3 regions of the Streptomyces sp. NPDC056580 genome follow, and region 2 is predicted to be linked to each of the others. Evidence: riboswitches for the same ligand, from Rfam matches in the RefSeq annotation. Region 2 holds a riboswitch; each other region holds the start of a gene.

Region 1 (10,217 bases), on a different contig from region 2:
CCCTGGGCCAGCCTGGCGTCGTAGGTCAGGCCCCAGTCGCACCGGTTGATGGTGGTGGTGCCGTCGAAGCCGACCCGCTCGTAGCCGAAGGGGTCCGTGACATGGCCGATGTAGGTCAGTTCCAGGTCGACGGGGCGGCTGATGTTCTTGATGGTGAGGTCGCCTGACATCAGGTAGACGTCATCGCCCGCGAGCCGCACGGCGTTGCTGGTGAAGGTCATACGCGGGTACGTCGCCGCGTCCAGGAACTGACGGCCCACCAGATGGGCGTCACGCTGCTCCACCCCGGTGTCCACGCTCGCGGTGTACATCACGATGTCGGCCCGGGAGCGGGACGGGTCACCGGCGTCGAAGTAGAGCTTGCTCTCGTACTCCGTGAAGGCGCCGCGCACCGTGGTCACCATCGCGTGCCGCACGGAGAACCCGATCCTGCTGTGCGCGGGATCGATCGCCCAATCCCCGGTGAGCGACGCCAGACCGGGATCGGGCAGGACGGCGGTGGCGCCCGGCGCCGAGGCGGTGTACCCGGCGAGGGAGGCGGGCGCCTCCGGACGCCGCTGGAATGGGCTGCGGCCGAAAAGGTTCATGGCGCACCTTGCTACGGCAGCACGACGCGTGGGGCAATACCCGACCAGGAAACCCGACCGTTCACCAGCAGAACTTCACAGATGAGGACGGCGCCTGCCCGGACGGACGGCGGCCGTACCGCACCCCTTGCCGGGCGCCGCACCACCCGGTGGGGTGGTGAGCCGGTGCCCGTACAACTGCTCGCCGCCGCGGGAGTCCTCGCCGTCCTGGCCGCCTCCGCCGTCGCCTATACGGTGATCAAGCCGGCCGGGGCCGCGTACCTGGCCTTCCTCGGGGTGCAGACGCTGCTGCGCAGCCGCCGCGACGGGATCGGCTTCGGCCTCAAGGTCGCGACGACACAGCCGCGAGGCTCCGGAACAAGAACGGCCCGCCGGAATTCCGGCGGGCCGTCACGGACTCAGAGGTTATCCGCAATGAGTCGCTTTACTGGTGTACTGCGCCTGCGAGGAGCTCGGGCCGCTGGTGAGGCTGATGACGCCCGACACCGAAATGCACCGACCGGCGGCAGAGATGTTGACCGGCCCGGCGTACTGGCTGTAGGTGACACCCGTGGAAGTCGGGTCCTGAGAGTACGTGTCCTGCGTGCAGGTGGATCCCGCGGTGTCTCCGGCGACACACTTCACGAGCATCACGAACTTGAAGGTGGGAGTACCGTAACCGCCCGCGCTCGTGGCCACGTTGACCGCGCAGTTCTTGCCGGTCGAAGAGTCGTAGTAGAGGTGAATATTGCCGTAGACGCTGCCGCCGGAAGTCTTGACCTGGTACGTGTCGATCTCGCTTCCACTGCATCCATAGCCGGCGGCACTGGCTGAAGGCGCCAAAATGAAACTTCCGCCCAAAAGCAGAAGAATTCCAGTGAGAACAGAGGCAATCCGTCGCATCGAACCCCCAAATGAGAGATGTATTAACCGGAGGTGATCTTGATGCAGGGAAAGGTGCCGGCGCAACAGCGCAAGCAGATCGAAGTGCCCAAAACGTGATAGGTCGCGGAGTGGTCTACATCACACGCCTGCCGCGTTTGATTCAGTCGGGCCGCTTCAGCGCCGCCGGGGGAACCTCCAGCCGTTCCGGCGCAGCTTGAAGAGGACGAACACTCCGCAGATCGCCCACACGACCAGGAAGGCCCACAACAACCACGGAGGCCCGTCCGGACGCTCTGCCAGTTGGACCGATGCCGCGCGAGAAGGGGTCATCCCTGGCGCGTGCCCGGCGGCGCGGGCGGAACACGCGGTCGACCGCGACCGGCGACGACAACTGACGACAGTCGTAGCGGGTGACAGCCCCAGGTCACCCGATTGGATCTGCGACACTGGAACCACCATGCCCAAGCCCGGAGAACTCATTTTCGTCGCCCCGCGCGGAGCCAAGAAGCCGCCGCGGCATCTCGCCGATCTCACGCCCGCCGAGCGCAAGGACGCGGTGGCCGAGATCGGGGAGAAGCCGTTCCGTGCCAAGCAGCTGTCGCAGCACTACTTCGCGCGGTACGCGTACGACCCGGCGGAGTGGACCGACATCCCCGCCGGTGCGCGCGGCAGGCTGCAGGAAGCGCTGCTCCCCGAGCTGATGACCGTCGTGCGGCACCTGTCGACCGACCAGGGGACCACCCGCAAGACGCTGTGGCGGCTGTTCGACGGCACCCTCGTGGAGTCCGTGCTGATGCGGTACCCGGACCGGGTCACCATGTGCATCAGCTCGCAGGCCGGGTGCGGGATGAACTGCCCGTTCTGCGCGACCGGGCAGGCGGGTCTCGACCGGAACCTGTCCACCGCCGAGATCGTGCACCAGATCGTGGACGGTATGCGGGCGCTGCGGGACGGCGAGGTGCCCGGCGGCCCCGCGCGGCTGTCCAACATCGTCTTCATGGGCATGGGGGAGCCGCTCGCCAACTACAAGCGGGTCGTGGGCGCCATCCGGGCGCTGACCGACCCCGCCCCCGACGGGCTCGGCCTGTCGCAGCGCGGCATCACCGTGTCGACGGTCGGGCTGGTCCCGGCCATCCACCGGTTCTCCGACGAGGGCTTCAAGTGCCGGCTCGCGATCTCCCTGCACGCGCCCGACGACGAACTGCGCGACACCCTGGTCCCCGTGAACACGCGGTGGAAGGTGCGCGAGGCGCTGGACGCCGGGTTCGAGTACGCCGCGAAGTCCGGACGCCGGCTGTCCATCGAGTACGCGCTGATCCGGGACATCAACGACCAGGCCTGGCGCGGCGACCGGCTCGGCCGGCTGCTCAAGGGCAGGCCCGTGCACGTCAACCTGATCCCGCTGAACCCGACGCCGGGCTCGAAGTGGACCGCCTCGCGGCCCGAGGACGAGAAGGCGTTCGTGGAGGCCATCGCGGCCCACGGGGTACCGGTCACGGTCCGGGACACCCGGGGACAGGAGATCGACGGGGCCTGTGGTCAGCTCGCGGCCACCGAGCGATAATCTGGCCACGTCACTACATCTGCATATTCCGACAGGGGAGCGCCACAGCGCTGAGAGTGCGGCAACCGGGCCGCAGACCCTCTGAACCTCGCCCAGGTCATTCTGGGTAGGAAGTTCGGTCACCACTCAAGCTGTTGCGCCCTGCCCGGGACTCCCCCAGCGGAGCCCGGGCAGGGCCGCGTCTCTTCCTGGCCAACCCCAGGAGGACATCCAGTGCACAACAAGACCCTCGTGGCCGTGACGGTGGGGCTCGGCCTCGTCGCCCTGCCCGTGCTGAGCGGGTGCGGGTCGGACGACGCCAAGGGATCCGCCGCGGACTCCAGGACCGTGACCCTCGTCAGCCACGACTCGTGGCTCGTCTCCAAGAGCGTCATACGGGACTTCGAGAAGAAGTCCGGCTACCAGGTCAAGGTCCTCAAGAGCGGCGACGCCGGGCAGGCCGTCAACAAGGCGCTGCTGACCAAGGACAACCCGCAGGGCGACGTCTTCTTCGGCGTCGACAACACCCTGCTCTCCCGCGCCCTGGACAACGGGCTGTTCCAGTCCTACGAGCCGAAGGGCTCCGACCAGGTGCTGCCTCAGTACCGCGTCGACCAGGGCAGGCACCGTGTCACGCCCGTCGACACCGGGGACATCTGCGTCAACTACGACAAGGCCTTCTTCAGCGAGCACAAGCTGACCCCGCCGCAGTCCTTCGCCGACCTCGCGAAGCCCGCGTACAAGAACCTCCTCGTCACCGAGAACGCCGCCACCTCCTCGCCGGGCCTCGGCTTCCTGCTGGGCAGCGCGGCGAAGTTCGGCGGCGACCACTGGCAGGACTACTGGAAGAAGCTCAAGGCCAACGGCGTCAAGGTCGTCGACGGCTGGGAGCAGGCCTACTACCAGGAGTTCTCCGGGTCGTCCGAGGGCAGGAAGGCCGGCGGCGACCGCCCGCTGGTGGTGTCGTACGCCTCGTCGCCGCCCGCCGAGGTCATCTACGCCAAGAAGCGGCCCGGCACCGCCCCGACCGGGGTGTCCCAGGGCACCTGCTTCCGGCAGACCGAGTACGCGGGCCTGCTGAGCAACGCGAAGAACACCAAGGGCGGCAAGGCGTTCCTCGACTTCCTGCTCACCAAGGAGTTCCAGGAGGACATGCCGCTCAACATGTTCGTCTACCCCGTGCGCCAGGGCGCCGCGGTGCCGCCGGACTTCGCGAAGTACGGGCCGCAGGCCAAGGACCCCGAGACGATGCCGCCCGCCACCATCGCCGCCAACCGTGACCAGTGGGTCAAGTCGTGGACGTCACTCGTACTGAGGTAGCGGTCCGCAGGGGCACCGCGCGCGGGAGCGCGGCGCGGCTGGGGCTGATGGCCCTGCCCGCCGCGTTCTTCGCCGTGTTCTTCGCCTGGCCCGTCGCCGCGATCGTGGCGCGCGGTCTGAAGGCGGACGGCGCCTGGCGGTTCGGGCGGATGGCGGACGTCGTCGCACAGCCGGACATCCGGCACGTGCTCTGGTTCACCACCTGGCAGGCGCTCGCCTCCACCGCGCTCACCCTGCTGCTCGCCCTGCCCGCCGCCTACGTCTTCGCCCGCTTCGACTTCCCCGGCAGACAACTGCTGCGGGCGGTCGTCACCGTACCGTTCGTGCTGCCGACCGTCGTGGTGGGCACGGCGTTCCTGGCGCTGGTCGGACGCGGCGGGCTGCTCGACGACCTGTGGGGGGTACGGCTGGACACCACCGTGTGGGCGATCCTGCTGGCGCACGTCTTCTTCAACTACGCGGTCGTCGTACGGACCGTCGGCGGGCTGTGGGCCCAGCTCGACCCCCGGCAGGAGCAGGCGGCGCGGATGCTCGGCGCCTCACCGCTGACGGCGTGGCGGAAGGTCACCCTGCCCGCCCTCGCGCCCGCCGTGGCCGCCGCCGCGCTGATGGTCTTCCTGTTCACCTTCACCTCCTTCGGCGTGGTGCAGATCCTCGGCGGGCCCACGTTCTCCACCCTTGAGGTGGAGATCTACCGGCAGACCTCGGAGGTCTTCGACCTCTCCACGGCGGCCGTCCTGACCCTCGTCCAGTTCGCCGCGGTGGGCGCGATCCTCGCCGTGCACGCCTGGACGGTTCGGCGGCGCGAGAGCGCCCTGCGCCTCGCCGACCCGAAGACGACCGCACGCCGGCCACGCGGCGCGGGGCAGTGGGCGCTGCTCGCCGGGGTCCTGCTCACCGTCGCGCTGCTGCTCGTGCTGCCGCTCGCCGTCCTCGTGCAGCGCTCCCTGGACGCGCCCGGCCTCGGCTACTACCGGGCGCTGACCGACGCCGACGGCGGCACCTTCCTGGTGGCGCCGCTGCACGCCGTGTGGACCTCGCTGGAGTACGCCGTCGCCGCCACCGCCATCGCCCTGGTGATCGGGGGTCTCGCCGCCGCCGCGCTGGCCCGCCGGGACGCGGGACGGCTGGTACGCGGTTTCGACGCGCTGCTGATGCTGCCGCTCGGCGTCTCCGCCGTCACCGTCGGCTTCGGCTTCCTGATCGCCCTGGACCGGCCGCCGCTGGACCTCAGGCAGTCCTGGATCCTCGTCCCGCTCGCCCAGGCGCTGGTCGGCGCCCCCTTCGTGGTGCGGACCATGCTGCCGGTGCTGCGGGCGGTGGACGGCCGGCTCAGGGAGGCGGCGGCCGTGCTCGGCGCCTCGCCCTGGCGGGTGTGGCGGGAGGTCGACCTGCCGCTGGTGCGGCGGGCGCTGCTGATCGCGGCCGGATTCGCCTTCGCGGTGTCCCTGGGCGAGTTCGGGGCGACCGTGTTCATCGCGCGGCCCGACAACCCGACGCTTCCGGTCGCCGTGGCCCGGCTGCTGAGCCGGCCCGGGGAGCTCAACTACGGGCAGGCGATGGCCCTGTCCACGATTCTGATGGTGGTGTGCGCCGCCGCGCTGCTGGTGCTGGAGCGGCTGCGCACGGACCGGACGGGGGAGTTCTGATGCTGCTGAGCCTGGAGGCGGCGACCGTGCGCCTGGGCGGACGGCCGGTGCTGGACTCGGTCGGTCTGGGCGTCGCCGAGCACGAGGTGGTGTGCGTGCTCGGACCCAGCGGCAGCGGGAAGTCGACGCTGCTCAGGGCGGTGGCCGGTCTGCAGCCGCTGGACTCGGGGCGGGTGCTGCTCGGCGGCCGGGACCAGGCGGGCGTGCCGGCGCACAAGCGCGGTGTCGGCCTGATGTTCCAGGACCACCAGCTCTTCCCGCAGCGGGACGTCGGCGGCAACGTGGCCTTCGGGCTGCGGATGCACGGGGTCGGCAAGGGGCGACGGGACGCCGAGGTGGGCCAGTTGCTGGAGCTGGTCGGCCTGCCGGGGGCGGCCGGGCGGGCCGTGGCCGCGCTGTCCGGCGGCGAGCAGCAGCGGGTGGCCCTGGCCCGGGCGCTCGCGCCCCGGCCCCGGCTGCTGATGCTGGACGAGCCGCTCGGCCAGCTCGACCGCTCGCTCCGGGACCGGCTGGTGGTGGAACTGCGGGAGCTGTTCGGCCGGTTGGGCACCACCGTGCTGGCCGTGACGCACGACCAGGGCGAGGCGTTCGTGCTGGCCGACCGGGTGGTGGTGATGCGGGACGGGCGGATCGCCCAGTCCGGGACCCCGCTGGAGGTCTGGCAGCGGCCCGCGGACGAGTTCGTGGCCCGGTTCCTCGGCTTCGAGAACGTGGCGCCCGCGACCGTCGCCGACGGCGCCGCGGACACCCCCTGGGGCAAGCTGCCCGTGCCCGAGGGTTCACCGCGGGGCGACCGCCCGCTGCTGGTGCGCCCCGCCGGGGTGCGGCTCGTCGCCGCCGGCGAGGGCCTGCCCTGCACGGTGACCGCCCGCACCTTCAAGGGCACCCATGTGGCCGTCCGGCTGCTGCCCCTGGACGGCGGCCCGCCCCTGGAGGCGGCCTGCGCGCTCCGGGACGCGCCCGAGCCCGGTGCCGAGCTGGGAATCGCTTTCGACGTGGCCGAAATCGTCGTGCTCGGGTGATCATCGTGTGCCTAGGGTGAGGACATGACCTTGCTCGCACATGACCGGTACTGCGACGAAATCGAGCTGCAGGTGGGGCAGTTGAGGGCCGTGGTGACCTCCGGCGCCGATCTCGCCGCCACCGTGCCCACCTGCCCGGAGTGGTCGCTGGAGGACCTGGTGCGCCACATGGGCGGTGCCCTGCGCTGGGTGGACACCCTGGTGCGCGCCCGCGCGCAGGAGAACATCCCGCTGGAGCGGGTGCCGTTCGGTGCCGGGCCCGAGAAGCGGGGCGACGCGGCCGCCCTGGACGAGTGGCTCGCGCAGACGGGTGAGCTGACCGTGGCCGCGCTGCGCGAGGCGGGACCCGGCACCGCGGTGTGGGCGTGGGCGGGAGACCTCGACTGCGGCTTCTGGGCCCGGCGCATGGCCCACGAGATCACCGTGCACCGCGCCGACGCCGCGCTCGCGGCCGGCCTGCCCTACGACGTGGCGCCCGACGTCGCCGCCGACGCGCTGGACGAGTGGCTCCAGCTCGTGGAGTGGGTGCAGCGCAACGCGGCCCATCCGGCCGCGGCGGAGCTGCGTGGCCCGGGCCGCAGCATCCACCTGCACGCCACGGACGCCGAACCCGCCCTGAACGCCGAGTGGATCGTCGAGCTGGGCGAGGAGGGCGTCGGCTGGCGCCGCGGCCGTGAGAAGGCCGCCGTCGCCCTGCGCGGACCGCTCACCTCGGTGCTGCTCGCCTTCTACCGGCGGCTGCCGCTGGACGCCCCCGGTCTCGAGGTGCTGGGCGAGCGCGAGGTGTTGGAGTTCTGGCTCGAGCGGACCAGCTTCGGCTGAACAGGACCGCGGCCCGTCCCCCGGGGATACGGGGACGGGCCGCGGTGCCGCACGAGCGGTGTGCGAAGCCGGGCGTCAGGCGCCGTTCTTCGCCCCACGGCGACGCATGCCGAAGAAGACCGCGCCACCGCCGACGACGACCAGCGCGCCGGCCACACCGGCGATCATGCCGGTGTTGGAGTTGGCGCCGGTCTCGGCGAGGTTCGAGTCACCGGCCGCCGGGGACGGCGCGTTGCCCGAGGTGGCCGCCGGGGCCGGGGCGGTGCTGCTCTCCGAGGCGGACGGAGTCGGCTTCGCGGACTCCTCCGGAGCGGAGGGGGACGGCTTCGACGACGGGCTGGCCGGCGCGCTCGGGGAGGGGGACTCCTCCTTATTGCAGGTGGTGGCCTCGGTCGTCAGACCGCCCGCGATGTCGTCGTCGACATTGAAGCGGTCCGTCTTGACGTGGATCCGGTAGGTCGTGCTGGCCTTCCAGTTTACGTTGAAGACGACCGGGGTGCCTGCGCCGCCCGAGCCCTTGACGACCTCCTGGCCGACCTGCGTCTCACCGGCGTCGGTCTTCTCGAAGACGGTGACGGTGGCGGGCGTGCCGGAGCTGTCCTTGTCGGTGACGACGATGACGCCCTTGGCGCCGTCGCACTTGGCTTCGGCGGAGAACTCACTGATGTTGCAGGCGAGCGCCTGGCCCGCGACGCCCAGCGCCAGTGCGGCGGAGGCGGAGGCGACACCCAGGATGCGCACGGAACGACGTGCGTTACGGCGAGTTATGGACACGTTTGTCCTTTACAGAGTGCATAACTGCGGGGGGTAGACAGGGAGTTGGGGCGCACGGAAGAGTTGAGGCCCCAGCATCCCCAAGAGACACACAGGTTTATAAGCGTTCCATAAGAGGTGTCAATGCGTAAGCCCGTCAGGGCCGTTGACTTTGCCTGCTTATTGCCTGCGCAGACGTTTCAACGCCTCGGGAGCCTGCTCGATCCGGTCAACGAGGCTGATTCGGGACTCCATCGCCCGTCCCGCGGCCAGTGACCGCAGCAGCGGCCAGGCGGGCAGCCGCCGCGTCCAGTGGTCCTCGTCCACGAGCACCATGGGGGTGGGCTCGCCCCGCGACCCGTAGTAGTTCGGGGTGGCGTTGTCGAAGATCTCCTGCACGGTCCCGGCGGCGCCCGGCAGGAACACCACCCCGGCGGTGGAGCGGGCCAGCAGGCCGTCCTCGCGTATGGCGTTGGTGAAGTACTTGGCGATGTGGGCGGCGAAGGCGTTCGGCGGCTCGTGGCCGTAGAACCAGGTCGGTATGCCCACCGACTCCCCGCCGCCGGGCCAGCGTTCGCGCACCTCGAAGGCGGCCCGCGCCCAGTCGGTGACCGACGGCCGGAAGGACGGCGACTTGGCGAGGAGCAGCAGCGCCTCCTCGAGCATGCCGTCGGCGAAGGGCGCGGCGTACGCGCCGAGGTTCGCCGCCTCCATCGCGCCCGGGCCGCCGCCGGTGGCGACCGTGAACCCGTCGCGCGCCAGCTCGCGGCCCAGACGCGCGGCGCCGGCGTACTCGACGGTGCCGCGGGCCATCGCGTGTCCGCCCATGACGCCCACCACCGGTGCGCCTGCGAGGAGTTCGTCCAGGGAGTCGGAGACCGAGTCGTCGTGGATCGCGCGCAGCATCGAGGAGAAGACGTCGCCGTCCGCCTTGGTGCGCTGGAACCAGGCGTAGGCCAGCGCGTCGGGTGTCGCCTCGTAGCCGTCGTCGAGCGACCGGAACAACTCGTCGGGCGTGTAAGGGAATCCGCGGTACGGATCGAACGGGAGCCCCGGTACCGGCGGGAAGACCAGGGCGCCGGTGGCGCGGACGTGCGCCGCGGCCCGGGGGTCCATCGGGCAGCCGAGGAAGACGGCGCCCTCGGTGTCGGCGCCGAGCAACTCGTCCGTACGGTCCGTCAGATCGACTGCCTGCACGCGGTACTGGGCCAGTGAGCCGTGTCCGGCGACCACCTCGTCGAACTCGGCGAGTGACTCGATCTCACGGTCGTGGGCTGCTCGGTTCGGCTGGGCGGGTGTCTGATGCACCCGCCCATGCTAGGCGTGCGTGTGCGCGTGCCCGGCCGGAAGGGGGTCAGCCCTGGACCGCGGCCGGGTCCATCCACATGACCTCCCAGGTGTGGCCGTCGAGGTCGTCGAAGGCGCGGCCGTACATGAAGCCGTGGTCCTGGGTCTCGCCGCTCGACGAGCCGCCCGCCGCGATCGCCCTGTCGACCAGCTCGTCCACCTTCTCGCGGCTCTCCGCGCTCAGGCAGAGCAGCACCTCGCTGGTCCTGGTGGAGTCGGCGATCTCCTTCTTGGTGAAGTCGGCGTAACGCTGCTTGCCCAGCAGCATCGCCACGATCGTGTCGCTGATCACCACGCAGGCGCAGTCGTC
Region 2 (10,217 bases):
TTGCTGACCAGGAGCGCGATCGCCGAGCCCGCGTGCCGCGCGGTGCCCGTCTCCGGGTCGGTGCCGATCACCGAGCCGCGCGCCACGCTGTCGCTGAAGTCGCGGTTGACCATGCCCGGCTCGAGCCCGGCGGACTTCAGCCGCGAGCGCGCCTCGGCCAACGGCACCCCGCGCAGGTCGGGCACCTTCACGATCCTGGGTCCACGGGAGATGACCAGGGTCACCGAGCCGTTGCCCCGGATACGGGACCCGGCCGTCGGGTCGGAGCTGACGACCGTGCCGTTCCTGACCGTGTCGTTGAACTCGCGCTTGACCTCCTTGACGTGGAGGCCGGACTCCTTCAGCCGCGCCGTCGCCTGCTCCTCGGTCTTCGCCAGCAGCGGCGGGACCTTGGTGAACTGCCCGGAGTTGATGTACCAGACCCCGGCGCCCACGCCGAGGACGACGAGCACGACGGCGACGAGGGCGGCCAGCCCGCGTCCCGGGCGGAGCGGCCCCCGCCGCGCGGGGACCGGCGGGCTCTGCAGCCGGCTGGTGTACCGGACGTCCGCCGGGCCCGCGTCCTCGTTGACGGGCAGCGGCCGGGGCACGGTCAGCGAGCGCGGGATCACACTCGTGCGGTCCCCGGCGTTGTCGTGCTCCACGGTCAGCGCCCGCGGCGGCACGGCGTCGAGCTGCCCGGCGCTGAGCCCGGCACGCGCCCGCAGCACCTGGCCGAGCAGGGCCGCGGCGTCGTCCGGCCGCAGGTCCGGGGTGCGCGCGGTCGCCGAGGCGACCAGCTCGTCCAGCTCCGGCGGCAGCCCCGGCACGAGCGCCGAGGGCGGGGGCACGTCCTCGTGGATGTGCTTGTACAGGATCTGCGCGGGGGAGTCCCCGGAGTGCGGCTTGCCGCCGGTCAGCATCTCGTAGAGGACGACACCGCAGGCGTAGACGTCGACACGGGGGTCGGCGGCGCCCTGCTCCACCTGCTCGGGCGCGAGGTACGACACGGTGCCGAGGACGGAGCCCGTGGTGCCGGTCACCGTGTCCACCGAACGCACCAGCCCGAAGTCGGCGACCTTGACCCGGCCGTCGTCGCCTATCAGCACGTTCTCGGGCTTCATGTCCCGGTGCACGAACCCGGCCCGGTGCGCCGCGCCGAGCGCGGCCAGCACCGGCTCCAGGATGTCCAGCGCCGCCCGGGGCTGCAGCGCCCCGCGCTCGCGCAGCACGTCCCGCAGGGTGCATCCCGCGACGTACTCCATCGCCAGGTACACGTAGCCCCCGTCGGTGCCCTGGTCGAAGACCTGCACCACGTTGGGGTGGGCGAGCCGGGCGACCGACTTGGCCTCCCGGATGAACCGGTCCACGAACGACCCGTCGGCCGCCAGGGCCGGGTGCATCACCTTGAGCGCGAGGACCCGGTCCAGGCGGGTGTCCAGGGCCCGGTAGACCGTGGCCATCCCGCCGACCGCGATCCGCGCGTCGACGCGGTAGCGTCCGTCGAGCACCTGCCCGACGATCGGGTCCTGAAGGGGCGTATCCACGCAGGCGAGTGTACGAGGGCCGACGGACACCGCCCCACGCTGCGCCATTCCGGTGACGGACTGCAGCAGACCTGTGACGGTCCCGGAGGCGGACGGGCCGAGCCCTGGAGGCGGACGGACTAGACGGAGTCCGGCAGCGCGCCGGACCGGAACGCGGGCCGCTCCGGGTCCAGGTCGGCGCGCCCGGCGGCGGGGGAGGAGGCCTCGGCGAAGTGCCTGCGCGGGATCCGGCCGGCCAGCCGGGCCAGCCGCCCCGCCTCCACCGCGTGCCGCATCGCGGCGGCCATCGTCTCGGGCCGCTGGGCCCGCGTCACGGCGGAGGCGAGCATCACACCGGCGCAGCCCAGCTCCATCGCCAGGGCGACGTCCGAGGCCGTGCCGGCGCCCGCGTCCAGGATCACCGGCACGCGCGCGTGCTCGACGATCAACTGGAAGTTGTGCGGGTTGCGGATCCCGAGCCCGGAGCCGATCGGGGAGCCGAGCGGCATCACCGCCGCACAGCCCACGTCCTGCAGCCTGCGCGCCAGCACGGGATCGTCGTTCGTGTACGGCAGCACCGTGAAACCCTCGTCGACCAGCGTCTCCGCCGCGTCCAGCAACTCCACCGGATCCGGCAGCAGGGTGCGCTCGTCGGCGATGACCTCCAGCTTGACCAGGTCGGTGCCGAGCGCCTCGCGCGCGAGGCGGGCCGTCAGCACGGCCTCACCCGCGGTGAAGCAGCCCGCGGTGTTCGGCAGCACCCGGATGCCGAGCCTCTGCAGGACCGAAAGCACCGAGCCGTGCACCCCGGGATCGACCCGCCGCATCGCCACCGTGGTCAGCTCCGTGCCGGAGGCGACCAGCGCGCGCTCCAGCACCTCCAGGCTGGGCGCGCCGCCGGTGCCCATGATCAGCCGGGACCCGAAGGGCACCCCGCCCACCAGGAAGGGGTCGTCGGTCATGTGGTCAGCCTCCCTGTACGGCGGTGAGGACTTCGACGCGGTCGCCCTCGCGCAGCGCGGTGGCCGCCCACCGCCCGCGCGGTACGACCGTCTCGTTGACGGCCGCGGCCACCCCGGAGGGCGCCGCGGTCAGGGACCGCACCAGCGCATCGAGCGCGGTGCCCGGGACGATCTCCCGGCGCTCGCCGTTGACCGAGACACAGATGCTCATGCGGGCTGCTCCACGAGTACGGCGCCGAAGCGCTCCGGGGTGAACGGACGGGCCGCCTCCGGCAGCTCGCCGCCGGCCAGCAGCGCGGCCATGACGTCCCCGGTGACCGGGGTGAGCAGCACGCCGTTGCGGAAGTGCCCGGTGGCCAGCAGCAGCCCGTCGAGCGAGGACGGGCCGAGCAGCGGGGCGTTGTCGGGGGAGCCGGGGCGCAGGCCGGCCCCGGTCTCGGTGAGGGGCAGCTCGGTGATCCCCGGGACCAGCTCGTGGGCGTCGCGCAGCAGCTCGTACACACCGCCGGCGGTCACCGTGGTGTCCCAGCCCAGCTCCTCGCTGGTCGCGCCAACGACCAGCTCGCCGTTCTCCCGGGGCACCAGGTAGACCTGGCTCCCGCGCACAACGGCCCGCACGGTGCGGCTCAGGAAGGGCGCGTACCGCCTGGGCACGGTCAGCCGCAGCACCTGGCCCTTCACCGGCCGCACCGGGGGCAGCGCGTCGTCCGGGACGCCCGCGAGCCGCCCGCTGAGGCTGCCGCCCGCCAGCACCACCTGCCCCGCGCCCAGCCGGGTGCCGTCCGCCGCGGAGACCCCGGCGGCCCGGCCCCCGGCGACGTCGAGCCGCTCGGCCCAGCACCGGTGGAACACGACCCCGGCCCGCTCGCACGCGGCCACCAGGGCGGACGCCAGCCGTCTGGGATCGATCTGGTGGTCGCCGTCGACCCGCAGCCCGCCGCGCACCCCGGGCGCGAGCATGGGCTCCAGACGCCGGCACTCCCGCCCCGACAGCCACACGGAGTCGAGTCCCGAGCGCCGCTGGAGGGCGTGCAGCTCCCGCAGGTGGGCGCGGTCGTCCGAGTCGAGCGCCACGGCGAGCGTGCCGCAGCGCCGGTAGCCCAGGTCGTGGCCGGTGAGTTCGGTCAGCTCGGCCGCGAAGTCCGGGTAGCGGCGGGCCGACTCCAGGTTGAGGGCGAGCAGTCTCTCCTCGCCGTGGTGCAGTTCGGTGACCGCGGCCAGCATCCCCGCCGCGACCCGCGCGGCCCCGCCGCCGGGCTCGGGGTCCACCACGGCCGTGGCGAGCCCGCGCTGCGCGGCACGCCAGGCCGTGACCAGGCCGATGATCCCGCCCCCGATGACGAGGACGTCGGACGTACGTGACGGCATGGGCGTCCAGCCCCTCCCTTCGCCGGCATGACCCGGATCAGGTTCGTACGGTCGGAGGCCGCCAGCCTCCCTCTCAGCCCGGTGCGTCCGGGCTCCCGCGAGTGCTTGTACGGTGGCCACCCTAGCCCTCGGCGCCCCGACCCCGTAAGGAGCCCCGCCCCATGGCCCGCTCGCTCGACGGACTCGTCCTCGCCCCCGTGGCGGACCAGGCACCGGGTCAGGTGGGCACCCGCACCCGGTTCGCCTACCACGAGCGCGACGGCGAGGTCTGGGCCGAGTACGCGGGCGGCGACGTGGTGCGCGGCCACCTGGTGGGCACCCGGGAGGGGGACCGGTTGGACTTCCGGTACGTGCAGCTCAAGCGGGACGGGACCACGTCCTCGGGGCACTGCGTGTCGGCGGTCGTGGAGCTGCCCGACGGGCGGGTGCGGCTGGAGGAGACCTGGGAGTGGGAGTCGCAGCGGGGCGCCGGCACCAGCGTTGTGGAGCAGGTCACCGGGCACGCCCACTGACTGACGTTCCGTCAGTTGTCTAAGGTGATCGGGTGAGCGAGCAGACAGCACAGCAGGGCGCGCGGCGGCGGGTGGTCGTCGCCGGCGCGGGCATGGCCGGGGTGCAGACCGCGGTGGCCCTGCGCGAACAGGGCTTCACGGGCACCGTCACCCTGATCGGCGCCGAGCCCCACCAGCCCTACGACCGGCCGCCGCTGTCCAAGGCCGTGCTCCTCGGCACGGCCGAGGGCTCCGCCTTCGACGTGGACTTCGAGTCCCTCGGCATCGAACTCAGGCTCGGCTGCGAGGCGCTGGGCGTGCGCCCCGCCGACCACGAGCTGGACACCGAGGCCGGCCCCGTGCCGTACGACGTCCTGGTCCTGGCCACCGGCGCCGAGCCGGTCACGCTGCCCGGCGCCGAGGGCGTGCCCGGCGTGCACCTGCTGCGCACCCTGGACGACGCCGAACGGCTGCGCCCGGTGCTGGCCCGGCAGCACGACATCGTGGTCGTCGGCGCCGGCTGGATCGGCGCCGAGTTCGCCACGGCCGCCCGCGAGGCCGGCTGCGCCGTGACCGTCGTGGAGGCCGCCGACCGGCCGCTCGCCGGTGCGCTGCCCGCCGAGGTCGCCGCGCCCATGACCGCCTGGTACGCCGACAGCGGCGCCCACCTGCGCACCGGCGCGCGCGTGGAGCGCGTCGAGCCGGGCTCGGTGCTGCTCGCCGACGGCACCCGGCTGCCCGCGGGCGCCGTGGTGGTCGGCATCGGCGCCCGCCCCGCCACGGCCTGGCTGGCCGGCTCGGGCATCGAGCTGGGCGCGCACGGCGACGTCCTGGCCGACGACCGGCTGCGCACCTCCGCCGAGGACGTCTACGCGGTCGGCGACTGCGCCTCCTTCCCGTCCGCCCGCTACGGCGCCCGGCTGCTGATCCACCACTGGGACAACGCCCTGCAGGGGCCGCGCACCGTCGCCGCGAACATCCTCGGCGAGATCCCGGCGGTCTACGACCCGGTGCCGTACTTCTGGTCGGAGCAGTTCGGCCGGTTCGTCCAGTACGCGGGCCACCACGCCGCCGCCGACCGCATGGTCTGGCGCGGTGAGCCCGAGGGGCCGGCCTGGTCCGTGTGCTGGCTGCGCGAGGACCGGCTGGTCGCCCTGCTGGCGGTCGGCCGGCCGCGCGACCTGGCCCAGGGCCGGCGGCTGATCGAGGCCGGCCGCCGCATGGACCCCGGGGTCCTGGCCGACCCCGCGAGGCCGCTGAAGAGCGCAGCCCTCGACTAGGGCCTGTCTGACGATCCGTCGCGGAAGCGGCCGCCCTCCGGGTGACGGGGCCGCTTCCGCGACCGGCCCCGGCGGCGTCGTCTCCCCCGCGCGGACCGGCCTGGCTTCCGACTGTCGGTAGGGGATGGCAGGCTAGATCCCGTGACCGAGATTGACGCAAAGATCGATGCTCTCGTCCCCGCCTGGCTCACCCTCCCCGACATCGCCGAACAGCTCGGCGTCGAGGTGACGCGTGTGCGGCAGCTGGTCAAGGAGGGCCAGCTCATCGCCGTGCGCCGAGGTGAGAACCGGGCGCTGCACGTCCCCGCCGCCTTCATCGACGGGGACAAGGTCGTCAAGGGCCTGTCCGGGACCCTGACGCTCCTGCGGGACGACGGCTTCACGGTCGAAGAAATGATCGAATGGCTGTTCACCCCCGACCCGAGCCTGCCCGGCACCCCCGCGCAGGCACTGAGCGAGAATCGCGGCACGGAGGTGAAGCGGCGCGCCCAGGCGCTCGCCGTCTGAACCGACCCGCACCGCGCGGTGGCGTACCGGCCCCGGCCCGTACGCCACCCCTTCGCACGCCCATGGACACCGACCACGGGGGGACCCACGCATGACCGACACCGCCCGCGACAGGCTCGCCGACGCCCGCCTGTACCTCTGCACGGACGCCCGCAGACGGCAGGGCGACCTCGCCGAGTTCCTGGACGCGGTCCTGGCGGGCGGTGTCGACGTCGTGCAGCTGCGCGACAAGGGCATGGAGGCCGCCGAGGAGCTGGAGCACCTCCAGGTCCTCGCCGACGCCTGTGCCCGGCACGGCAGGCTGCTCGCGGTCAACGACCGGGCCGACGTCGCCCACGCCGCCCGCGCCGACGTGCTCCACCTGGGCCAGGGCGACCTGCCCGTGCCCGCCGCCCGCGCCGTCCTCGGCGACGGCGTGCTGATCGGCCGCTCCACCCACACCGAGTCCGAGGCCGCAGCGGCCGCCGTCCAGCCGGGCGTGGACTACTTCTGCACGGGCCCGTGCTGGCCCACCCCGACCAAGCCCGGCCGCCCCGCCCCCGGCCTCGGCCTGGTGCGGTACGCCGCGGGCCTGGGCACCGACCGCCCCTGGTTCGCCATTGGCGGGATCGGCCTCGGCAACCTGGAGCAGGTGCTGGACGCGGGCGCCCGCCGGGTGGTCGTGGTCCGCGCGATCACCGAGGCCGACGACCCGGGCGAGGCCGCGGCACGGTTCGCCAAGCGGCTGCGGCAGGGCTAGCGGCGGCGCCGCTGACGGGGCCGCGGCCGCCCGCGCTGTCCGGGTCAGTGTCCAAGGGGTGGACGAGAAAGCGGCAAATCGGGCAAATGGTCGGCGTGCGGTTGGGGGACCGCCCACCCCTGGCTAACCTGCGGGTATGGCCCTCGGAACCGCATCGACCAGGACTGATCGCGCACGCACCGTGCGTGACATCCTCGCCGCCGGCAAGACGACGTACTCGTTCGAGTTCTACGCGCCGAAGACGCCCCAGGGCGAGCGGAACCTGTGGAACGCGCTGCGCCGGGTCGAGGCGGTGGCCCCGGACTTCGTGTCCGTCACCTACGGCGCCGGCGGCACCACCCGCACGACCACGGTCCGGGAGACCCAGCAGATCGTCGTGGACACGACGCTCACGCCCGTCGCCCACCTCACCGCGGTCGACCACTCCGTCGCCGAGCTGCGCAACATCATCGGCCAGTACGCGGACGCCGGCATCCGCAACATGCTGGCCGTGCGCGGCGATCCGGCCGGCGACCCGATGGGCGAGTGGGTCCCGCACCCCCAGGGCCTGACGTACGCGGCCGAACTCGTCCGGCTCATCAAGGAGTCGGGTGACTTCTGCGTCGGCGTCGCCGCGTTCCCCGAGATGCACCCGCGCTCGGCCGACTGGGACACCGACGTCCGCCACTTCGTCGACAAGTGCCGGGCGGGCGCCGACTACGCCATCACACAGATGTTCTTCCAGCCGGAGTCGTATCTGCGGCTGCGCGACCGGGTGGCGGCCGCGGGCTGCGAGACCCCGGTCATCCCGGAGATCCTGCCGGTCACCAGCGTGCGGATGCTGGAACGGGTGCCCAAGCTCAGCACCGCGCTGTTCCCGGACGCCCTGAAAGAGCGCATCCTCACAGCGAAGGACGATCCGGCGGCGGTACGCTCCATCGGTATCGACTTCGCCACGGAGTTCTGCGCGCGGCTGCTGGCCGAGGGAGTGCCCGGACTGCACTTCATCACGCTCAACAACTCCACGGCGACTCTGGAAATCTACGAGAACCTGGGCCTGCACCACCCCCCGCAGGCCTAGACCGGCCGCACCGCGGTACGACACACTGCGTAACGGCCACTGGGAGAGGGGCGTACATGGGCTGGACGGTCCTCTACATCGCGTTCGGCGTCGTCGCACTGTGGTTGCTCGGTGAGGTGCTGCTGCAGTACAAGGCGCGGCTGCGCTGGCGGCTGCTCGCCTTCGCCGGCTTCCTCGGCGTCGTCGTCGGTGTGCTGATGCCGTCGGTCGTCGTCATCGGCGCGGGCGCGATCGCCTTCGCGCTCGGCCAGACCTACGTCACGCTGTCCTTCCGGCGCGGCTTCGCCTCCGGCTGGGCGGTCAAGCGCCCCGAGGACGAGGCGGAGAGCGGCGGCAGCAAGCGCCGCCGCGGCAGGGCCGAGCGCCGGGAACCGACCCCGGAGGTCTCCGACCTGGAGGCGGCCGGGGGTCACGACGACGCCGGCTACGGCCACGAACAGCCCGCCCACGCCGACGAGTACGACCACGACGACGTCTTCACCCCGGCCCGCTCCGCCGAGCCGTCCGCCGCCGGGACGGGCGCCGTCTACGAGCCCCAGCCCCTCCCGGACGACACCGGCTCCTACGGCGTCTACGGCGACACCGCCTACGCGGGCGCGGCCCAGGCCCAGGGCGCCGACCAGAACTACGCCTACGGCTACTCGGGATACGGCCAGCAGGACTACGGCTACGACAACGGCGGCCAGCAGGGCTACGCCAACTACTCCGACCCCTACGTCGGCGCCCAGGGCTACGGGGGCGCCTCCTACGACGCCGGCTACGGCCAGCAGCAGTACGGGCAACAGGGCTACGGCCAGGACCCGTACGCCGGCGGCGGCTACGGCGAGACCCCGGCCGGCGGGGTCTGGGTGCCGCAGCAGCGCAGCGACGAGAGCCACGGCGGCGAACTCCCGCAGGAGCAGCCCTACCCGTACCAGGGCAACGAGCAGCAGCACGGCGCCGGGTACGACGAGCAGTACCGCTTCTGAGGCCGCGGCTCCCGGCTCACCGGGAGCCGCGGAACTCCGGTCCCTCCACGATCAGCCCGGCCACCAGCGCCCCCGACATCCCGGCGTGCGGCAGCCCGCCGCCGGGGTGGGACCAGCCGCCCACCCGGTACAGCCCGGGCAGCCGCGTGGTGTTCGCCGGGTGCAGGAAACGGCCCCGGCCCGCGGCGAGCGCGGGAGCGGGCACGGCCCCGGACCGGGCGCCCGTCTCCCGCTCCGTGTGCACGGGGGTGCGCACCTCGTGCCAGAGCAGACGCTCCCGCAGCCCGGGCACCGCGCGCTCGGCGGCTCCGACCAGGAAGTCCGTGTAGGACCGGACCGTGCCCTCCTCCTCCCAGGCGGCCCCGGCCGGCACCACGGCGGACACCACCACGGACTCGTGCGCGCCGTCCGGTGCGAGCGCGGGGTCGTCAGGGCGCAGCACGGTCACCGTGGGGCACACCGGCCGGTCGCCGCCGGGCGAGGCCAGGAGGTCCAGCTCGGTCTGGACGTCCGGGGCGTGGACGACCGTGCGGTGGACGGCTCCCGGTTCCCGGCCGCCCCGCAGGGCCAGCAGGGCCGTGAACCGTCCGGGCGCGGGCAGGACCGGATCACCGGGCAGCACGTCCCCGTCCGCGTCCAGCGGATGCTCCGTCAGCACCCGCAGCCGTGCCGGGTCCACGTCCGCCACCACGTGGTCCGCCTCCACCAGCGAACCGTCGGCGAGTTCGATCCCCGCCGCCCGGCCGTCCTTCCGCAGGATCCCGGTCACCTCGGCGCCGAAGCCGAACTCGACCCGCCGCTTCAGGCACCGCTCGTACACCGCCCGCGCCAGCTCCCGGATGCCCCCGCGCACGTACCAGGTGCCGAAGGCGTGCTCCATGTACGGCAGCACGGCCGCGCTCGCCGGAGCGGTCCGGGGGTCGAGGCCGTATCCGAGCACATGGCTCTCCAGCAGGGCCGCCAGACGCTCGTCGCGCAGCTCCCAGGCGCCGATGTCGGCCAGGGTGGCCGCCCGGCGGGTGCGCAGCAGCCGCTTGTGCGGGACCGAGGGATAGGGCTCACGTTCGGCCAGCACCTGCCAGTTAGGCCACAGCGGCTCCTCCAGCAACGGCCGCCGGGTGCGGTCCCACGCCTCCCGGGCCCGCACCAGGAAGTCCCCCCAGCGCTGCCCGGCCCCCTCGCCCAGCGCCTCGTCCAGGGCCGCGACCACACCGGCGCGGGAGGCGTTCGGCAGGGACACCTCGGTGCCGTCGGCGAACACGTGCCGCGCGGACGGGTCGACCTGGACCAGCTCGACGACGTCCTCCAGCGGCTCCTTGCCGGTCTTGACGAACAGA
Region 3 (10,217 bases), on a different contig from region 2:
CACATCGCCCGGGGTGAGCGGCACCTGGACCGAGCGCGCGCCGCTGATCTGCGTGATGATCGGGTACGCCTCGAAGGAGCGCCAGGCGTACATCACCTCGTCACCGGGCCCGCTGGTCGCCTGGATCAGCTGCTGGGCGACGCCCACCGAGCCGGTGCCGGTGGCGAGGTGGGCGAGCGGGACGCCGAACCGCTCCGACAGCTCCTCCATCAGCCCGCTGCAGGCCATGTCCGGGTAGCGGTTGAAGTTGCAGGCGGCCGCGGACACGCTCTCCAGCACGCCGGGGAGCGGGGGGTAGGGGTTCTCGTTGGAGGACAGCTTGTAGGCGACCGGCCCGCCGGCGGCGGCCGGCTTGCCCGGCTTGTAGGTGGGGATACCCTCCAGCTCGGCGCGCAGCTTGGGGCTCGTCTCGCTCACCGCAGTCCTCCTCGCGACCACCGGCGGCCCGTCGACGCCGCCGGCTTCCAATACTCCACACCTTATGAGGATTCGGCCTCGCTGCGTACAGGTGCGGGAGGACGGAAGTCCGGTCTCTTCGGCCGCGCGGGCATCGGGGGGCATCACCGTACGAAGGCGTACGTACCAGGGGGCGTGCCACACATATATCTACGCGCCGGTGGCTCGCGCCCTGGCGCGCATCCCTCGTGCAGGTGAGTTGAGACCTCTTCGAGACATGGGCCTCTTGGCAGGCCCACGCCCGTCGGCACGTCACGTCCTGCCATTGGATCGTTCAACTTCCTTGCTTTCCAAGGAAGTTGTGGGCTGTTCGCCATGCAGAAACGTGCCTGTCAACGCGTGCATATGCGTCCGCCCTACCCCACCGCATGAGCCCTACTATCGGCTCGCCATGACAGCAGCAGGGAAGCACCAGGTGAGCCGCGCGGAAACCTCACGTCGAGGCAGCCGACCGGGCCGGGCTGGCATCAGAGACGTGGCCGCCGCCGCCGGGGTCTCCATCACGACCGTGTCCGACGCCCTCAACGGCAAGGGCCGGCTCCCGGACGCCACCCGGCGCCACGTCCGCGAGGTCGCCGACCGGCTGGGGTACCGCCCCTCGGCCGCCGCCCGCACCCTCCGTACCGGCAAGTCGGGACTGATCGGCCTGACCGTGACGACGTACGGGGATGAACCTTTCACCTTCACGGAGTTCGCGTACTTCGCCGAGATGGCCCGGGCCGCCACCTCCGCCGCGCTCGCCCGCGGCTACGCGCTGGTGATCCTGCCCGCGACCTCCCGCCACGACGTCTGGTCCAACGTCGCCCTGGACGGCACGGTCGTCATCGACCCCTCCGACAAGGATCCGGTGGTCAGCGAGCTCGTCCGCCAGGGCCTGCCGGTCGTCTCCGACGGGCGCCCGGCCGGCTCGCTCCCGGTCACCGCCTGGGTCGACAACGACCACGAGGCCGCCGTCCTCGACATCCTCGATCACCTCGCCGACGCCGGCGCCCGCCGCATCGGCCTCCTCACCGGCACCACGACGGACACCTACACCCATCTGTCCACCACCGCCTACCTGCGCTGGTGCGAGCGGGTCGGCCAGGACCCGGTGTACGAGGCATACCCCGCGCACGACCCCTGCGCGGGCGCCGTCGCCGCCGACCGGCTGCTGGCCCGGCCCGACCGGCCCGACGCCGTCTACGGCCTCTTCGACCCCAACGGCACCGATCTCCTCGCCGCCGCCCGCCGCTACGGCCTGCGCGTCCCCGAAGATCTGCTGCTGGTGTGCTGCAGCGAGTCCACGGTGTACGCCAACACCGAGCCGCCCATCACCACGCTCTCCCTGAAGCCGCGCAGGATCGGCACGGCGGTGGTGCAGCTGCTCATCGACGCCATCGAGGGCGTCGACTCGGATCAGCCCGTCGAACAGGTGATACCGACCGAACTGATCGTGCGTACCTCGTCCCAGCGACGCCCTCCGCGCACCACCGTCAGCCCGCCGCGGGCCCCGGAGGCGGGGTAGCGGACGGGCACCGCGCCCGGCGGACGACCACGGAACACGCGGTGGCCGCCGCCGGGCGGCAGGCCGCTGAAGGTGCGCGGGGCGCGGGGCCGGCCCGTGTACGCTCCCACCGGGTGTCCGGCAACCGGTCGAACACCTGCCCAAACGGGATGAAAGCCGCGGTGAACCGGAGTCTCGCTCCGATTGACTACCCCTGGGTCACCACACGGAACGACGCGCATTCCTATGATGGGCCCACGACACCGCGGGCCGCTGCGACCAGGCAGTCCGAAGCGGTGCAGCTGCGGCGCGATGGTGGAGGGGTCTGATGACTCAGGGGGCCGGTCAAGGACCCGAGGTGGAGCGGACGGCGACGGTGCGCGACTTCCGGGTGCCCGCATACGTCAACGAGACCGGTCCGTACGTCCGCACCCACCCCGGTGACACCGTGCCCCTCATGGACGAGGCCTACCCCGACGGCTACACGCCCACCCAGCGCGACCTGCCCGTCATCAACCGCGGCGACACGCCGCAGGTCTCCGTCGAGCCGGGTCCGGCGGCCCCGGACCCGCAGCCGGCGACCGGGCCGGGCCCCCTGTACGTCGTCGGTGACGTCCACGGCTACCTGGACGAACTGCTCGCCGCCCTGCGGGAGAAGGGGCTGGTCGACGACGCCGGTCAGTGGAGCGCGGGCACCGCCCGGCTGTGGTTCCTCGGTGACTTCACCGACCGCGGCCCCGACGGCATCGGCGTCATCGACCTGGTCATGCGGCTGTCCGCCGAGGCGGCCGCGGCCGGCGGCTACTGCAAGGCCCTCATGGGCAATCACGAGCTGCTGCTGCTCGGCGCCAAGCGGTTCGGCGACACCCCGGTCCACAGCGGCGCGGGCACCGCCACCTTCCAGGCGGCCTGGCTGCTCAACGGCGGCCAGAAGACCGACATGGACCGCCTCCAGGACCACCACCTGCAGTGGATGTCCCGCCTCGACGCCGTCGAGGAGGTCGACGGCCACCTGCTCATCCACTCCGACACCACCGCCTACCTCGACTACGGCGACTCGATCGAGGCGGTCAACGACACCGTCCGCGAGACCCTGACCCGTAACGAGGCGGACGAAGTCTGGGACCTGTTCCGCAAGTTCACCAAGCGCTTCTCCTTCCGGGACGAGGGCGGCGCGGAAGCCGTACGCTCCCTCCTCGATACGTACGGCGGCACCCGCGTCGTTCACGGCCACAGCCCGATTCCCTATCTGCTCGGCGAAGTCGGCTCCGAGGAGACCGAGGAGGACGAGCGTCCCCCGGTGGAAGGACCGCACATCTACGCCGACGGGCTCGCCATCGCCATGGACGGCGGCGTGACCATGGCCGGCAAGCTGCTGGTCCAGCAACTTCCCCTGGGTGCCTGAGCGTTCGCGGCGCTGATCGGGTCCGACCGGATGCGCCCAGGTCGGCACGCAATTTCCGGCAACCCCCTGTCACCGCGTGGCGTCGCGGCTCTACCATCGGCTTATCCGTAGCAGGCTCCCCTCCGTTTCTGCCCGACGGCTCGCCGGCGTGCGAGCCCCAAGCCCTACGGAGCATCGGGGGATGCACATGAACAGCGTTCCGCAGCACCTGCTGAGCGAGGACCGCCAGGAATTCGAGCGGGTCCTCGATGAGGCGCTGCGCTCCGCACCCCAGCGACCCGAACTGGCCGCTGTGGGACAGCGGCTCAACCCGGAACAACTGCGCACCATGGCACTCAACGCCACCGCGCTCATCACGGCGGCCGCGGCGAGCGAGTACCAGCACTACGTGAAGGTCCGAGAAGAACTGCGCCGCCCCGCGCCGGCCGTCGCGTCGGCCGCCGACGACACCGCTTCCATGGAGCCGGGCGCGGACCCGGTCGGGCTCGCCACCGCCCTCGGCGAGGCCGCCGAGACCACCGGCGCGGGCGCCGTGGCCGTGATCGCGGTGCTGGCTCCCGTCCTCGCCGGGACCGCCGCGGCGATCTTCCTGCTCGTCGGCTACATCCTGAAGATACTGGCCCCCGGCCAGGCCTTCGCCCAGACCATGCTCACCGCGGGCTGGGTGTTCGGCGCCGTGACCTCCGCCGCGATCCTCGTCGCCGGCGCCGGGCTGCTGCTCACCGCCCTGCGCAACAGCGCCGCGGCGGAAGCCGGATCCCATGCGGCGGCCGACGCGGAGGTGACACGGGCCAGAGAGGCCTGGCGGGAGGCCCTGCTGGAACGCGGCGTGCTGCCGTTCCTGCGGGACGCGCTCGCCCAGCCCGGTGCGGCGCCGCTGCACCGCACCGCGCCCCCGGCCCCGACCGGCCGCATGCCGCGCCTCGGCTACGGCCGGCCCGGCTTCAGCAGCCCGGACGACGGCTCCGGCTCCGACCGCCCGAGCTTCAGCAGCCCCGACTACACCAGTCCCGACTTCGGCGGCCCGGAACACCAGCCGGAGTAGCCGGCCTGCGCCCCTTCACGGGGCGCCTGCCCGGCCCGGGCCGCCGCGAGGCGGGAACGCGTGCCCGCGGGCGGGCCGCCGCGTCGCTCCTGCCGCACGGGGCCCGGGGCTCGGCACCCCCGGGCCGGCGGTCCTCACCACGAGGTGATCAGTCGGCGATCGGCAGGTACACCCGATTGCCCGACGCCGCGAACTCCCTCGATTTCTGAGCCATGCCCTCCTCGGCCTCGGCCCGGGTTCCGCCGTGTTCGCGGCGGATGTCCTGGGAGATCCTCATGCTGCAGAACTTCGGCCCGCACATGGAGCAGAAGTGCGCCGTCTTCGCGGGTTCGGCCGGCAGGGTCTCGTCATGGAACTCCCTCGCCGTGTCGGGGTCCAGGGCGAGGTTGAACTGGTCCTCCCACCGGAACTCGAAGCGGGCGTCGGACAGCGCGTCGTCCCACTCCTGCGCGCCGGGGTGACCCTTGGCGAGGTCCGCCGCGTGGGCGGCGATCTTGTAGGTGATGACCCCGGTCTTGACGTCGTCGCGGTTGGGCAGGCCCAGGTGCTCCTTGGGCGTGACGTAACAGAGCATCGCCGTGCCCCACCAGGCGATCATCGCGGCGCCGATGCCGGAGGTGATGTGGTCGTACGCCGGCGCGATGTCCGTCGTCAGCGGGCCGAGCGTATAGAACGGAGCTTCATCGCAGATCTCCTGCTGAAGGTCGATGTTCTCCTTGATCTTGTGCATCGGGACGTGTCCCGGGCCCTCGATCATGGTCTGTACTTCGAAACGCCTGGCGATCCGGTTGAGTTCCCCGAGCGTGCGCAACTCCGCGAACTGCGCCTCGTCGTTGGCGTCCGCGATCGAGCCGGGCCGCAGGCCGTCGCCCAGCGAGTAGGTGACGTCGTACGCGGCGAGGATCTCGCACAGTTCCTCGAAGTTCTCGTACAGGAACGACTCCTTGTGGTGCGCCAGGCACCACGCGGCCATGATCGAGCCGCCTCGCGAGACGATGCCGGTCTTGCGGTTGGCGGTGAGCGGCACGTACGGCAGGCGCACGCCCGCGTGGACGGTCATGTAGTCCACGCCCTGCTCGGCCTGCTCGATGACGGTGTCCTTGTAGATCTCCCAGGTCAGTTCCTCGGCCCGGCCGTCGACCTTCTCCAGCGCCTGGTAGAGCGGGACGGTGCCGATGGGCACGGGGGAGTTGCGCAGCACCCACTCGCGCGTGGTGTGGATGTTCCGGCCGGTGGAGAGATCCATGACCGTGTCGGCGCCCCAGCGGGTCGCCCAGGTCATCTTCTCGACCTCCTCCTCGATGGAGGAGGTGACCGCCGAGTTGCCGATGTTGGCGTTGACCTTCACCAGGAAGCGCTTGCCGATGATCATCGGCTCGATCTCCGGGTGGTTGACGTTGGCGGGCAACACCGCGCGCCCTGCCGCTATCTCGTCCCGGACCACCTCGGGGTCCACGCTATCCCGGATGGCCACGTACTCCATCTCCGGTGTGATCTCGCCCCTGCGCGCGTACGCGAGCTGTGTGACCGCCTGGCCCGCACGGCCACGGCGCGGCTGGCGCGGGCGCCCGGGGAACACCGCGTCAAGGTTGCGCAGCCCGCCGCGCGGCGAGGTGTGCTTGATCCCGTCGTCCTCGGGGCGGACGGGTCGGCCCGCGTACTCCTCGGTGTCGCCGCGGGCGACGATCCAGTTCTCCCGCAGCGGCGACAACCCCCTGCGGACATCGGTGTCGACGAGCGGATCGGTGTACGGGCCCGAAGTGTCGTACAGCGTGACCGACTGCCCGTTGGTGAGGTGCACCTGTCGGACCGGCACCTGCAGATCGGGGCGTGAACCCTCGACGTACGCCTTGTGCCAGCCGATGGACTTCCCGGCCTCCTGGGACTTCTCGTCCTGAACGGAGGCAGGCGTGCGCGCGTCCTTGTTGGTCATGAGACCTACTCCCTACGCCGGCATTACCCGGTAACAGGTTCGGCGGTCGACGCAGCGGTTCTCCGGTCGCGGATGTCCCCTGTGAAAACGTCGTTCCACGTGAAACATCGCGTGTACGGAGGTCAGCGCCCTCTCAGCCCGGTGCTCCGAGCTCCCGCGTGTGCAAAGGTGTCTCCACGCTAGCGTCAGTTCGGGCGCGGTGAACAGAGGGCCTACTTCGTTCTTGGGATGATCGGGCGGTGACCACGACGGAGCAGCACCCCTACCCACCCTCCGAGCCGCCGCGCCAGGGCGGCTCCGCACCAGGCGACGGCCACGGCCGTGGGCCCGGCCAGTCACACGGTCACAGTCACGGCCACGGTCCTGCCGCGCCCGTCTCGAAGCATCTGCGCAAGGTCATCGCGGCGATCCTGGTCCCGTTCACCGCCGCCGTCGTGGTCGGCCTGGTGGTTCTCTGGCCGGGAGGAGCACCGCCGCACGAGCGCACCGGCGTCGGCTTCGACCGCCAGACCCAGCAGGCCACGGTGGCTCAGGTGGTCGAGCTGAGCTGCAAGTCGGTCAACGCATCGGGCGGCACGGCGGTGGGCGGCACCTCCACTCCAGGCGACGGCTCGGCACAGCACGAGGCGAAGGGCACCTGCAGAAAGGCGACCATCAGGGTCGATACGGGCAGGGACCGGGGCCGGACCTTCACCGAGATCGTGCAGCCGGACCAGTCACGGCAGTTGCACCAGGGTGAGAAGGTCGTGGTCGCCTACGAGCCCTCGGCGCCGAAGGACCTGCAGTACTCGGTGACCGATGTGAACCGGAAGTTCCCCATGGCGCTGCTCGCCGGCGTCTTCGCGCTCGCCGTCGTGGTGGTGGGCCGGATGCGCGGGGTCATGGCCCTGGTCGCACTGGCCGTGAGTTTCCTGGTGCTGACGTTCTTCATCCTCCCCGCGATCCTGCAAGGCTCGAATCCGCTGCTGGTGGCCGTCGTCGGCTCGAGCGCCATCATGCTCATCGCGCTCTACATGTGCCATGGGCTGTCCGCGCGCACGTCGGTCGCGGTGCTCGGCACCCTGGCCTCCCTGCTGCTGATCGGCGTTCTCGGCTCCGGCTTCATCGGCTGGGCCGCGCTGACCGGCAACACGGACGACAGCACGGGTCTGATCCACGGGTTGTTCCCGTCGATAGACATGAGCGGCCTGCTGCTGGCCGGAGTCATCATCGGTTCGCTGGGCGTCCTGGACGATGTGACGGTGACCCAGACGTCCGCGGTCTGGGAGCTGCACGAGGCCAATCCTGCGATGGGCCGGCGCGACCTGTACCGGGCGGCCATCCGGATCGGCCGCGACCACATCGCCTCGGTCGTCAACACCCTGGTGCTCGCCTACGCCGGTGCCGCGCTGCCGCTGCTCCTGCTGTTCTCGATCGCGCAGAGCAGCGTGGGCACGGTGGCCAACAGCGAGCTGGTGGCCGAGGAGATCGTGCGCACGCTGGTGGGGTCGATCGGCCTGGTCGCCTCGGTCCCGGTCACCACCGCCCTCGCCGCCCTGGTCGTCGCGGCCGACCGGCCCGGACCGGATGGTGCGGTGGGCGCCGGGACGCAGCACGTCCCCCCGGCGCGGGGCGGCCGGGGCCGGCGGCGGAAGCGCTAGCGGACGTGAGGCCCCCCCCGGGGAGCGTCGCTGAAGAAGCGTTCCTGCGGTGTCCCGAGCGGCAGTGCCCGAGCGTCCGGCGCCCGGCTGCCCCCAAGGCCTCAGCCGGCGCTCTGCTCCTCGGCCAGAATGCGGTCGAGCGCCTCGTCGAGGTGGGCGTCGAAGTCCGCGAGGGCACCCTCCTGGCCGAGCGGCACCAGCTTGTCCGTGCGGTCGAGGAAGGCCACGAGCGGCGGCGTCGAGGAGCGGAACAGTGCCTGGTCGCTGCCGACCTGAAGCCGGATCAGCACCTCGCCCAGCACCTCGGTGTCGGCGGGAGCGATGTGCACATCGCCCTCCCCGCACGGCCGCCCCACGCCGTCGATCAGCAGTTCCCGCCCGAAGGCCCAGGTGACCGGGGCGTCACCGGGCAGATGGAACGTGAGCCGCACGGCATAGGGATCACAGGTCTCGTAGCGCAACTCCACCGGGATGCGGAAGGAGAGCTCCTCGGAGACGAGAAAACTCATCATGACTTCTGCCTGTACGGATTCGCGCATCGCCTACCCCGTCATATGACGTCGACTGGCCGAGATTGATCCCCCTCGACTGTGCCTCAAATCTTGCTCAACGTGCATGCCGAATCACAAGGAGTGAGTTTTCAGATACTGATAGAGAGTGACAGCGCGCCCAGATGCCGCCCGATCCCGGCCTGCAGGCGACGGGCCGCCGGCAGCAGCCGTTCGCTCTGATGTACGGGGAGTGAAATGGCCATCGTGGCCGCCGTCGTGCCGACCGTGATGGGGACCGCCGCGCAGACCGTCCCGAGCGCGTACTCCTGCCGCTCCACCACCGGCTCCATCCGCGGTGTCCTGGCCAGCCGGCGCAGTAGGGCGTCGTCGTCCCGCACCGAGTAGGGCGTGAGGGACCGCGCCGGGTAGCGGCTCAGATGGTCCCTGCGGGCTTCCTCGTCCAGCTGGGAGAGCAGGCACTGTCCGATCGCGTGGGCGTGCCCGGTCTCGCGGAAGTCGGCCCACTCCTCGACCGCGGGGGTCTCCCGCGAGTCGGAGACGCAGACGACCTCGATCTCACCGGCCCGGTACATGGCGTAGTAGACCGGGACCCCGATGGAATCCCGCCAGTACGCGAGGGTGTCCGCCACCACGCCGCGACGTTTCTGCCGCGCTCCGCTGCCGCTCAGCTGCTCGGCCGCTTCACCGAGGAAGAAGAGCCCCTTGTCCCGGCGCAGATAGCCCTCGTGCACCAGGGTGCGCAGGAGGTGGTAGGCCGTGGGCAGGGCGAGGCCGGTCTCCCGGGCGAGTTGTTTGGCGGGGGCGCCGTAGTCGTGGGACGCGACCGTCTCCAGCAGGCGCATCGCCCGCTGGACGGAGCCGATGAGGGTCGCCGCCTGCGGTTGCTCCGGGACCCCCGGGGAGCGCCCGCGTCCAGGACCGCTCACGGGACGCGGTTGCCCCGGGACGGCCGCCGCGCGGGGCCGCTGCACCTGGGGCACGCGGGGACGCGGCGGAGTCGGCGGTGCGGGGGATTCTGCCGGTGCGGTGTCAACCGTGGCCAAGGGTCACTCCGGGGGCGCGAGGTGGGGCAGCCCGTGCGGTGGAACACGGGTGGGGTGTGTGCCGCTGGCGGGGCCCGGCCCCGCGTGGGTCCGAACCTAACCGCCCGCCCCCGTGTGCGGACGGTCCGCCGGGGAAACTTCCCTCCCCCGAGGGAACCGGCGGCCCCCGTTACCGGTCACCGGCTCCCGCGCCGCTCACCAATCGCTGCGCGACGAGGAGTTCGACATGAACTTGCGCACGATGTAGATCAGCCCGCCGACCAGCGCGACGAAGACCAGCGCCTTGAAGAGCAGGCCGATCACGAACCCGATGACGGTCGCTATCAGGCTGCCGAACACGACCAGGGCGATGACCGGCACCGCGACCCACTTCACCCACCACGGCAGCCCCGCGAAGATCTGTCGCATCGCCCTCGTCCTTTGCGTTTTGTTGCGTCCACGACGTCCTGTGCTCCGTCCTGGACCCAGTCCCGATGTCTGCCATCGATGCTAGGGCCGGGACGGGGGCCGGCGGGCGCCTCGCATCCCTTGTCCTCCCCTGAGCCGCCCCCTAGGGAACCCCCGTCCCGGGGCTCACGCCTCAGGCGGAGAGAAGACGACCAGTACCCTCAGGTCCTCGCTGATGTGGTGGAACTTGTGGGCGACGCCGGCCGGCACGTACACCACGCTGCCCCGCGCCACCTGGGTGGTCTCCAGGCCG

Evidence for each region. Region 2 has a riboswitch for thiamine pyrophosphate ahead of thiO (glycine oxidase ThiO). Riboswitches for the same ligand answer to the same signal wherever they lie in the genome.
Region 1: another riboswitch for thiamine pyrophosphate. It lies ahead of ACFQ9Z_RS22215 (thiamine ABC transporter substrate binding subunit); the one in region 2 lies ahead of thiO (glycine oxidase ThiO).
Region 3: another riboswitch for thiamine pyrophosphate. It lies ahead of thiC (phosphomethylpyrimidine synthase ThiC); the one in region 2 lies ahead of thiO (glycine oxidase ThiO).

The regions. Positions count from the first base shown of each region.
Region 1 covers NZ_JBHTVE010000009.1:318,621-328,837, forward strand. Annotated here, with positions in the region: gene ACFQ9Z_RS22200 (YceI family protein) at 1-587, opposite strand, end outside; gene ACFQ9Z_RS22205 (hypothetical protein) at 993-1,469, opposite strand; gene rlmN (23S rRNA (adenine(2503)-C(2))-methyltransferase RlmN) at 1,909-3,015, shown strand; TPP riboswitch at 3,039-3,146, shown strand; gene ACFQ9Z_RS22215 (thiamine ABC transporter substrate binding subunit) at 3,229-4,314, shown strand; gene ACFQ9Z_RS22220 (ABC transporter permease) at 4,362-5,963, shown strand; gene ACFQ9Z_RS22225 (ABC transporter ATP-binding protein) at 5,963-6,985, shown strand; gene ACFQ9Z_RS22230 (maleylpyruvate isomerase family mycothiol-dependent enzyme) at 7,010-7,807, shown strand; gene ACFQ9Z_RS22235 (LAETG motif-containing sortase-dependent surface protein) at 7,883-8,581, opposite strand; gene ACFQ9Z_RS22240 (LOG family protein) at 8,741-9,868, opposite strand; gene ACFQ9Z_RS22245 (VOC family protein) at 9,915-10,217, opposite strand, start outside.
Region 2 covers NZ_JBHTVE010000002.1:610,196-620,412, forward strand. Annotated here, with positions in the region: gene pknB (Stk1 family PASTA domain-containing Ser/Thr kinase) at 1-1,526, opposite strand, end outside; gene ACFQ9Z_RS06530 (thiazole synthase) at 1,646-2,467, opposite strand; gene thiS (sulfur carrier protein ThiS) at 2,472-2,672, opposite strand; gene thiO (glycine oxidase ThiO) at 2,675-3,835, opposite strand; TPP riboswitch at 3,833-3,944, opposite strand; gene ACFQ9Z_RS06545 (hypothetical protein) at 3,997-4,347, shown strand; gene ACFQ9Z_RS06550 (NAD(P)/FAD-dependent oxidoreductase) at 4,380-5,606, shown strand; gene ACFQ9Z_RS06555 (Rv2175c family DNA-binding protein) at 5,748-6,113, shown strand; gene thiE (thiamine phosphate synthase) at 6,205-6,852, shown strand; gene metF (methylenetetrahydrofolate reductase [NAD(P)H]) at 6,989-7,912, shown strand; gene ACFQ9Z_RS06570 (hypothetical protein) at 7,969-8,880, shown strand; gene ACFQ9Z_RS06575 (phytoene desaturase family protein) at 8,897-10,217, opposite strand, start outside.
Region 3 covers NZ_JBHTVE010000005.1:442,386-452,602, reverse strand. Annotated here, with positions in the region: gene hisC (histidinol-phosphate transaminase) at 1-417, opposite strand, end outside; gene ACFQ9Z_RS13455 (LacI family DNA-binding transcriptional regulator) at 848-1,960, shown strand; gene ACFQ9Z_RS13450 (metallophosphoesterase) at 2,268-3,344, shown strand; gene ACFQ9Z_RS13445 (hypothetical protein) at 3,526-4,389, shown strand; gene thiC (phosphomethylpyrimidine synthase ThiC) at 4,538-6,322, opposite strand; TPP riboswitch at 6,315-6,490, opposite strand; gene ACFQ9Z_RS13435 (YibE/F family protein) at 6,562-7,962, shown strand; gene ACFQ9Z_RS13430 (SsgA family sporulation/cell division regulator) at 8,064-8,501, opposite strand; gene ACFQ9Z_RS13425 (IclR family transcriptional regulator) at 8,603-9,400, opposite strand; gene ACFQ9Z_RS13420 (DUF5326 family protein) at 9,713-9,925, opposite strand; gene ACFQ9Z_RS13415 (cupin domain-containing protein) at 10,091-10,217, opposite strand, start outside.